Regions from separate parts of the Lottiidibacillus patelloidae genome, predicted to be linked through region 2. Evidence: predicted binding sites of a transcription regulator. Region 2 holds the regulator's gene; the other holds the start of a gene.

Region 1 (4,464 bases), on a different contig from region 2:
AAGGGGGATATTTGTGAATAGAAATAAAAAGATTTTTATTATAGTTATCTGGATATTGATTATTGGTCTTATACTCACCCCTTTTATATATGTAGAAGGAAACAAATTCATTTATAAGAATAAAGTAATGAATTATCTTGTAGAAGAAAAGGGCTATAAGGAAAAGGAAATTCAGTTAGTGGAGGGTGTTTGGGGAGTGAAATTGCCCCCTTTTTTCACTAGAGTTATCTTTGAAAACGAACCATATGTTGAATATATTTATTTTGCACATGATGACATCATTCAATTTGAATATAGCTTAACTGAAGAGGGAATACAAAAGGGAATCACTGAAAAAGATTTAAAAAATTATGAATCTAGTAATTAAACTAACAGGTGCTTTCCAGTAAGAAGAAGTGCCCTTATTTATTGAATTTATATGAAAGAGTTATTGCGCTAACGAGAGCAGATTAGTGAAATGAAATATTTGCAATGTTAAATTCTTTAAAAGTTAGGAGCATAAAGGAATGGATATTAAGTTACGAAAAGCAAATATTACAGATTTTCATCAAATGTTAAAGATCTATAAAGAATTAGATGAAATGCATAGGGTAGAATATCCAGATATATTTATAGAACCAGAGGGTGAAGCTAGACCTTTAGAATATATTGAGAAACAAATTGAAGACGATGATAAATATTTAATAGTGGCTGAAACAGATAAACAAATAGTTGGTTTTGTTGAATGTGTTGTTATGGAATCAAGCTCATTTCCAGTAATAAAGAAAAGAAAATGGGTTGAATTAAACAGCCTAGTGGTATTAAAGGAGTATCAAGGTATAGGGGTAGGAAAAATGTTGCTTGAAAGTGTTATTAAATGGAGTAATGAAAAAAGAATAAACAGAATTGAATTAAAGGTATTTACTTTTAATTCAAGTGCTAAAGATTTTTACTCAAAGGCTGGTTTCAAAGATATATTCTCTAGAATGTACTTAGACTGTTAATTTATTAGGAGGATTAATATGAAGAAATTTTATGTTGCTTCAAGTTTGAAGAATATTGAGAACGTCCGTTACGTTAGCCAACAGTTAATAAATAAAGGGTACATTCATACATATGATTGGACTAGAAACGAAAGTGCTTCGACATTAGCTGATTTAAAAGAGATTGGTCAACAAGAAAAAGATGCAATAATAGAGTCAGATTTTATTATAGTTTTATTACCAGCTGGAAAAGGAAGCCATATTGAATTTGGGATTGCACTTGGACATGGGAAAAGAATTTATCTATATTCAGCTAATGATGATGTTAATAATTTCGAAACAACTAGCACATTTTATCAATTACCAGAAGTTGAAAAATGTATTGGTACAATTGAAGAACTGTTAGAAAAAGTTACAACTAGTCAAATATAAAAAAGCTAACAATGGTGAGCTATGATCTGAGTTTGGACTCCAAAAGAGAGGGGCATATCCTTATATGGACGCCCCTCCAATTTCTTTCTTTGCTTCAAATCTACTTATTAGTTCATATGGGCGAACACGAAATGCTTCGTAAGGTAAATAATTTGGTTCCATTGCATCTAACGTTCTATTTCTGAAGTGTGGTCGTGTGATTAGTTCATTTACACGTTCTTTCGTCAAGTCAGTGAAGACTACTTCTGACGTTTCTCCTTCGGCAGTTCGTACTTGGCCTGATACATATTGTCCTCTGAATACAATACATACTATTCCACTTGTAATGTTTTGATAAATTCCTGTTATTCCACTTAACTGAATCGTAATTCCTGTTTCTTCGAGAATTTCTCGATGAATTGCATCTTCTAACGTCTCACCTTCTTCAACTTGACCACCTGGCATTTCCATCGTATTTGCACGATGAATATTTTTGACGAGTAAAACTTCACCAGCTGCATTCGTTATATAGCCACTAACTGAAACGATTTGTTTTGGTGGATGATAAGTTGCAGGAAATGCTGTTGATGATAAGAAATCTTGATTACTCTCTATGTAAAGCTCTCCAAGTTCCTTTCGCTTTTCCTTTGCAGCTTGGTGTAAATCACTTTTTCGAATCATACTCTCGATGTTTTCATAATGCTCTTTACTACGGTATTCCCATATAGCGATAATTTCATCTTTATTTTCAGTTGTCCAACGTCCTACTAATTTTGCCCCATGTCTTAGTTGATTTGGATACAAATATGTATGGAAAAAATCATTAAAGTCATCTAGTTTTTCCGGTCTTATTTTATATGTTTTTCTTCTGTAAATCATTTTTACAAGCTCCTTACCAAGGGGATTTGTTAGTCGGCAACAATAACTTTTGCTCCGTGTGCCTCTAACATTTGAATATCTTCTTTTGTTGTTTCGTTGTCTGTAATAATGACATCTAGTTTTTCGAGAGGGAACATTACTGTAAACATATTTTGACCAATTTTCGTATGTTCTGCTAATGTGACAATTTTTTTCGCGTTACTGTAGACCGTTTTATGGAACAGTGCTACTTCTGGTGTTGCTGTGCTTAGCCCTTTTTCAGACAATCCACCTGCTGTTGCAAAACACAAATCAACAGTAAATTGGCGTGCGAACGCGTTTGCGAGTGCGTCTGTTATATTTCCTGAACCTTTCACTTTTCCACCGATTAAGTATGTTTCAATATGTTCAGCAGCGCGTAATTTATAAGCAATTTCTAGTGAGTTAGTGATGACGGTATAGGAAATATTATTCGGTAAATAGTGAAGCATGGCATAATGAATGCTTGCCCCGCCAAGAAATACGGTGTCACCTTCTCCAATATAAGAGACTGCTTGTTTTGCTATTGCTTGTTGATATTCTGTTCCTTCTCCGTACCTTAAGGATGGCACTAGCGGTAATGCTTGTGCTTGTGTTAAAGGAATTGCACCACCATGTGTTCGCTTTAGAAGTCCTTGATCTTCCATAATCGATAAATCTCTTCGAATGGAGTCAATGGACACTTGGAATTTTTCTGCTAAATCTTTTGCTAAAATACGTCCGTTTTTTTCTACTAATTTTAAAATTTCTTCACGTCTTTCTTCCGAGAACATGTAAAATCACTCCAATTTTTATGAAAATCACCTGTTTCTGCATTTATTATTTCATGTTTATTCACGTTTTGTCAACAAAATTATGCGTGTTTGTGCGTGTTTGTTGTTATTTTGTTCAATTTAGTTAATGTTTATCACTTCGCACCTCGATTTTATTCATGTTTATTCATGTCTTTGCACCTTTCAATTTCCTGTTCCCTAAATTTTCTTATTGTAATACGAACGTATATTCGTGTAAAATGATGAATATACTAAAATGCGAACACAAGTTCTTGTTTTGGAGAGTGATAGCATTTGATTGATTATGAATCATTGCCGAAGAAAACCGTGTTTTGTATTGATATGAAAAGCTTTTATGCGAGCTGCTCTGCAGTCATGCTCGGTCTTGATCCACTTACGTGTTATTTAGCTGTTGTTGGCGATACGGAGCGTCAAGGGAGTATCGTTTTAGCAGCATCGCCAAAACTTAAGCAAGATTTCGGTATTAAAACGGGTAACCGCCTTTTTGAAATACCGAATGACAAACGTATTCATATTGTGAATGCAAAAATGGGCTCATATTTAGAAGTATCCATGGGATTGACGAAACTTTTTCATCGCTATGTTCCGAAAGAATGTATTCATACGTATAGTGTCGATGAAAGTTTTTTGCAAGTGGATGGCACTGAAAAGTTATGGGGGTCTAGTTGGGCGTTAGCGGCACGGATTAAGCGAGAGATGCTGCAAGAGTTTGGCCTTCCTTGTGCAATTGGGATTGGCCCGAATATGCTTATTTCAAAGCTTTGCTTAGACCTTGAAGCTAAAAAGATTGGAATTGCGGAATGGAAATATGAAGATATACCAAGCAAACTTTGGCCTGTTTCTCCCCTAAGTGAAATGTGGGGCATCGGTAAACGTTTAGAACTTACGCTCAAGCGGATGGGAATTGTGTCTGTTGGACAACTGGCGCAAACGCCACTTGCTTTGCTCGAGAAAAAGTTTGGTGTCATGGGAAATCAATTGTATTATCATGCGCATGGTGTTGATTTATCAGATCTTGGTGCGCCATTAATGCAAGGGCAAATTAGTTTTGCCAAAGGGCAAATTCTACTTAGAGATTACGATGACCCAACGGAAGTAAAGCATGTCATTTTAGAAATGTGTGAGGAAGTTGGACGTAGAGCAAGAAAGGCTGGAAAAGCTGGCCGGACGATTAGCTTAGGAATTGGTTACAGCAAAGATGAATCTGGCGGTGGATTTAATCGTTCGAAAACGATGGAGGAGCCGACGAATATTACAATGGACATTTATAAGACTTGTTTGCAGCTATTTCGTACATTTTACGAACATGGAAAAACCGTTCGGCAAATCTCCATTTCTTTATCGAATATTACGAGTGATGAAGAGATGCAACTTAATCTTTTTGATCCAGCACGCCCAAA
Region 2 (4,464 bases):
GTTACATCATTACCTTCTTCTTCTTCTACCTTTATAGATTTCAGGTGGTTTTTAAATGATCCACGAAAAGTTTCTAGATATTCTTGGCGCAGATTTTTTTGTTCCTTTTGTTCTTTTAATGTAAGTCCTTCATTTTTTGCTTTATTTGAAAGCTCATTAATTCGAGCAATTTTATCTTTAGAAAGCATAGGATCTACTCCTTTTCAATAGCATAAACACATAATAGCGAAATTTTATTGCTATGACAAGGGGTTCGCTTGGAGATCTCTATCATTAATGTATTGTTGGTATCTCCGATGAACGGTTGCCTTTGAGACATCGTAACCAAATCCTCTTAGTGCCGCTGCTATTTCTGCAAATGTTAACCCTCGTTCACGGAGGCTAACAATTTCATTTATTGGTAATTCTTTTTTCTCTCTTCCTGCATTCGTCCCCTGATTTTTCAAATTGTCATGGGGGTTAAAACCATCCTCTATCGCTTTTTTCACACCACGCCTAATTTTCATATTGTGGAGTTTACGCTGATACTCTTCTACAATACTTACTATTTCCAAAACCATTGAATCAGCTTCGGAAAGCATAAGACCGTCATTACTCGTAACAGTATATATTGAAACTTTATATTTATTTAAAACGTGGAGAATTGCAATTTTTGCATTACCTCTTCCAAGTCTAGTTTCATCTTGTATAAGTAATGTATCCGCTTGTTCTTCTTTAAACAGTTGTAAACATTCGTAAATTCCATCTCGATCTACTTCATAACCACTAGCACGTTCGGAAATAACTTTTACAACTTCAAAGTTATAGTTTTCAGCAAGTTTTCTCAGTTCAAGTTCTTGTCTATGTATTGATGTAGTTTGTTCCTCTTTGTTAGTACTAACTCTACAATAGATAATCGCTTTCATATTTGTTTAATTTCTCTCCGCTTTAACAAAATAAACAGAAGAAGTATCGTAATTTATGCTCTCATTTGAAGAGATTGAATTGTTAGGTGTAACCTTTTCACTATTTGTTACTGTTTCAGAACGATCGACGCTTGAAAACATAATTAATAATACTGTAACTATTAGTAAAATTGGATAAGAGTATGCTGGTTTTTCATATTCATTTTCTTTTACTGTGTTTTCCATATATATTCACCTCGTACAGAATGTATGTTCGCTCTTTAAATATATATTAATACGAACAACTGTTCTTGTCAACAAGAAAAACGAACTTATGTTTGTATTTTAAAAATACGCATGCTATAATTTAGAAAATTACAGAATTTCCGAGGTGGAATATGACGAAACTCTCAAAGCGACAACAAGAAATACTAGAGTACATAAAAGATGAAGTAAGCAAACGTGGATATCCGCCAAGTGTACGAGAAATAGGTGAAGCTGTAGGACTTGCTTCAAGTTCAACAGTCCATGGACACCTTTCACGTCTGGAGAAAAAGGGATATATTCGTAGAGACCCAACAAAACCTCGTGCAATTGAGATTTTAGGGGAAGAAGATCAATTTTCAGCAAGACAGGAAGCTGCTGGGACAGTAAGTGTTCCTATCATAGGTAAAGTAACTGCTGGGCAACCAATCACCGCAATTGAAAATGTCGATGAGTATTTCCCCTTACCAGATTCACTAGTTGGGAATGATAAAGTTTTCATTCTCGTTGTTCAAGGTGATAGTATGATAGATGCTGGTATATTTGATGGGGATAAAGTAATCGTTCGCAGTCAAAGTACAGCTTTGAACGGAGAAATTGTTGTTGCGATGACCGAGGAAGACGAGGCTACTGTTAAACGCTTTTACAAAGAAAAAGATCACTTCCGCTTACAACCGGAAAATGAGGCGCTTGAGCCTATTCTATTAAAGCATGTAACCATTTTAGGAAAAGTTATTGGAGTATTTAGAACTGTCCATTAAACTAGCCTAGCCTTGATCCAGCGCTTGGGTCAAGGTATTTTTTGTTCTAATAAATAAGAAAATCCACCACTTATATAAGTGGTGGATTAATTTTTTAGTAAGTTGTAAGATATTGCTCTCTCTCCCAAGGGTGAACTTGTGTACGGAACATATCCCACTCAATTTCTTTTGCTTCAATAAAGTGTTCAACAGCGTGATCACCTAACGCTTTAGTTATTACTTCGTCTTCTAGGAAACGATCTAAAGCATCTTTTAAAGTCGCTGGTAAGTCAAGGATTCCTGCATCCATACGCTCTTTCTTATTCATAACATAGATGTTACGATCAACTGGCGCTGGAGGAGTCATTTTATTTTTAATACCATCAAGTCCAGCTGCTAAAAGTGCCGCCATTGCTAAGTATGGGTTAGCAGAAGGGTCTACACTTCTAACCTCAACACGAGTACTCATACCACGTGCTGCAGGAATACGGATTAGTGGACTACGGTTTTGCATTGACCATGCAACATAGCAAGGTGCTTCGTATCCTGGTACTAAACGCTTATAAGAGTTAACTGTTGGATTTGCAATAGCTGTAAACCCTCTAGCATGTTTAATGATTCCGGCAATAAAGTTCATTGCTGTTTCACTTAAACCATCTTTTGATTTTTCATCGTAAAATGCATTTTCGCCATCTTTAAATAGAGACATGTTAGCATGCATTCCTGATCCATTTACACCGAATAATGGTTTTGGCATGAACGTTGCATGTAATCCATGTTGACGAGCAATCGTTTTAACTACTAATTTAAACGTTTGAATATCATCACAAGCTTTTACAACATCTGCATATTTGAAGTCAATTTCATGTTGCCCTGGAGCAACTTCATGGTGAGAAGCTTCAATTTCAAAGCCCATATCTTCAAGCTCAAGTACGATATCACGGCGGCAATTTTCCCCTAAATCTGTTGGAGCAAGGTCAAAATATCCACCTTTATCATTTAACTCTAACGTAGGTTCACCTTTTTCATCATTTTTAAATAAGAAAAACTCTGGCTCTGGTCCAATGTTAAAGCTGTTAAATCCTAAATCATTCGCTTCTTTTAACATTTTCTTTAAGATTGCACGAGGGTCACCAGCAAATGGAGTTCCATCTGGCATGTAAACATCACAGATTAAACGAGCAACTTTACCTTTTTCTGATGTCCAAGGGAATACTACCCAAGTATCTAAATCTGGATATAATAACATATCTGACTCTTCAATTCTTACGAAACCTTCGATAGATGATCCGTCAAATGTCATTTTATTGTCTAATGCTTTTTCAATTTGCGATACAGGAACTTCCACATTTTTAATTGTTCCTAATAAATCTGTAAATTGAAGGCGAATAAAACGAACGTTATCCTCTTTTACACTTTTTAAAATATCTTCTCTTGAATACTTTGACACTGTAATCTCTCCTTTAAATTTTCTTATATTTAATTACACTTAAACAACATGTTTAATGGAAGAACCTTGATAACTCCCCTTGTATTAAAGAAGTCTTTCCAAAGCGTCCTGCTTGTGGAAGCTGCTTCTTCAATATATCGTGGAGATCTTTTTCACTAGGAGTCTTATCAGAAAGCTTTTGCTGCACTAATTGTGCCTCAGTTTCCTTCATATTAAACACCTTAGTAATTCCTGCCATGTTTAGCCCTTGATCAAGGAGCTCTTTTATTTCTAACAACTTGTCGACATCATTGAAAGAAAATAGGCGACGGTTCCCATCAGTTCTAGCTGGTTGAATTAAGTTATGCTCTTCATAATAACGAATTTGCCGGGCTGTCAATTCTGTTAACTGCATTACAATCCCCATGGGGAATAACGGCATATCACGACGTGTACTACTCATTAACATAACCTCCTTTACATATTTCCATTCTATGCCATGTTATAAAAAATGTCAAACAAATGTTAGCTTTTCTAACATGAATTTTAAAAATAGGTATTTTTTCATATTTTTAATTGTGTTTAACCATGAGAAATGCTAAATATGAACGAATATATCTTACTAATATAAAAATGACCTGTTAATATTTAACAGGCCACACATACTTATAACGTCAGTCCAGTTACTTTATACCATTTAGCTTTGTAATAATAATACCCCAAATAATGGTATCCTTCAAAATAATACGTTTCAGTTGCATCTAATATAATATCTTTTGCAATTGACCATGTATCGCCATTCTCGTTCGTTAGTTTTGCTTCTATATAAATAGAATCCGCAGTATCTAAATCATCTACCCAATATTGAAAATGGACACTACTTTCTTCTCCATAAAATGTAAAAAAATTATTATATATATATCGTTGTTGTATCCACTCACCTGTATTAATATCATTATAATCTTCAAAATAGTAGATTTTATTCCACACATAGTTATTATCTACTACATAGTGTGATGCTCCTGTTTCTTGTGCAAACGCTGCAAGTTCACTCAAATCAAATTGCCACTCTTTGGAGAATCCAGTATCCGCTTCAACTTTCACTTGTAATGATCCTCTAGTTAAATCAAATGCATCTCCTCCATCA

Evidence for each region. Region 2 encodes LexA, which represses DNA repair genes until DNA is damaged. Its sites were predicted from a motif close to CGAACATATGTTCG; they were not measured.
Region 1: a site for LexA is predicted at 3,263-3,276, ahead of CIB95_RS03760 (Y-family DNA polymerase). Genes of this name have one in related genera too.

The regions. Positions count from the first base shown of each region.
Region 1 is NZ_NPIA01000001.1:683,423-687,886, forward strand. Features, by position in the region: gene CIB95_RS03735 (DUF3139 domain-containing protein) at 14-367, shown strand; gene CIB95_RS03740 (GNAT family N-acetyltransferase) at 507-983, shown strand; gene CIB95_RS03745 (group-specific protein) at 1,002-1,394, shown strand; gene CIB95_RS03750 (NUDIX domain-containing protein) at 1,455-2,252, opposite strand; gene CIB95_RS03755 (DeoR/GlpR family DNA-binding transcription regulator) at 2,282-3,043, opposite strand; gene CIB95_RS03760 (Y-family DNA polymerase) at 3,386-4,464, shown strand, end outside.
Region 2 is NZ_NPIA01000002.1:23,005-27,468, forward strand. Features, by position in the region: gene CIB95_RS04030 (DUF896 domain-containing protein) at 1-188, opposite strand, end outside; gene CIB95_RS04035 (YneB family resolvase-like protein) at 240-905, opposite strand; gene CIB95_RS04040 (hypothetical protein) at 912-1,130, opposite strand; gene lexA (transcriptional repressor LexA) at 1,283-1,909, shown strand; gene glnA (type I glutamate--ammonia ligase) at 2,004-3,338, opposite strand; gene CIB95_RS04055 (MerR family transcriptional regulator) at 3,391-3,780, opposite strand; gene CIB95_RS04060 (hypothetical protein) at 3,984-4,464, opposite strand, start outside.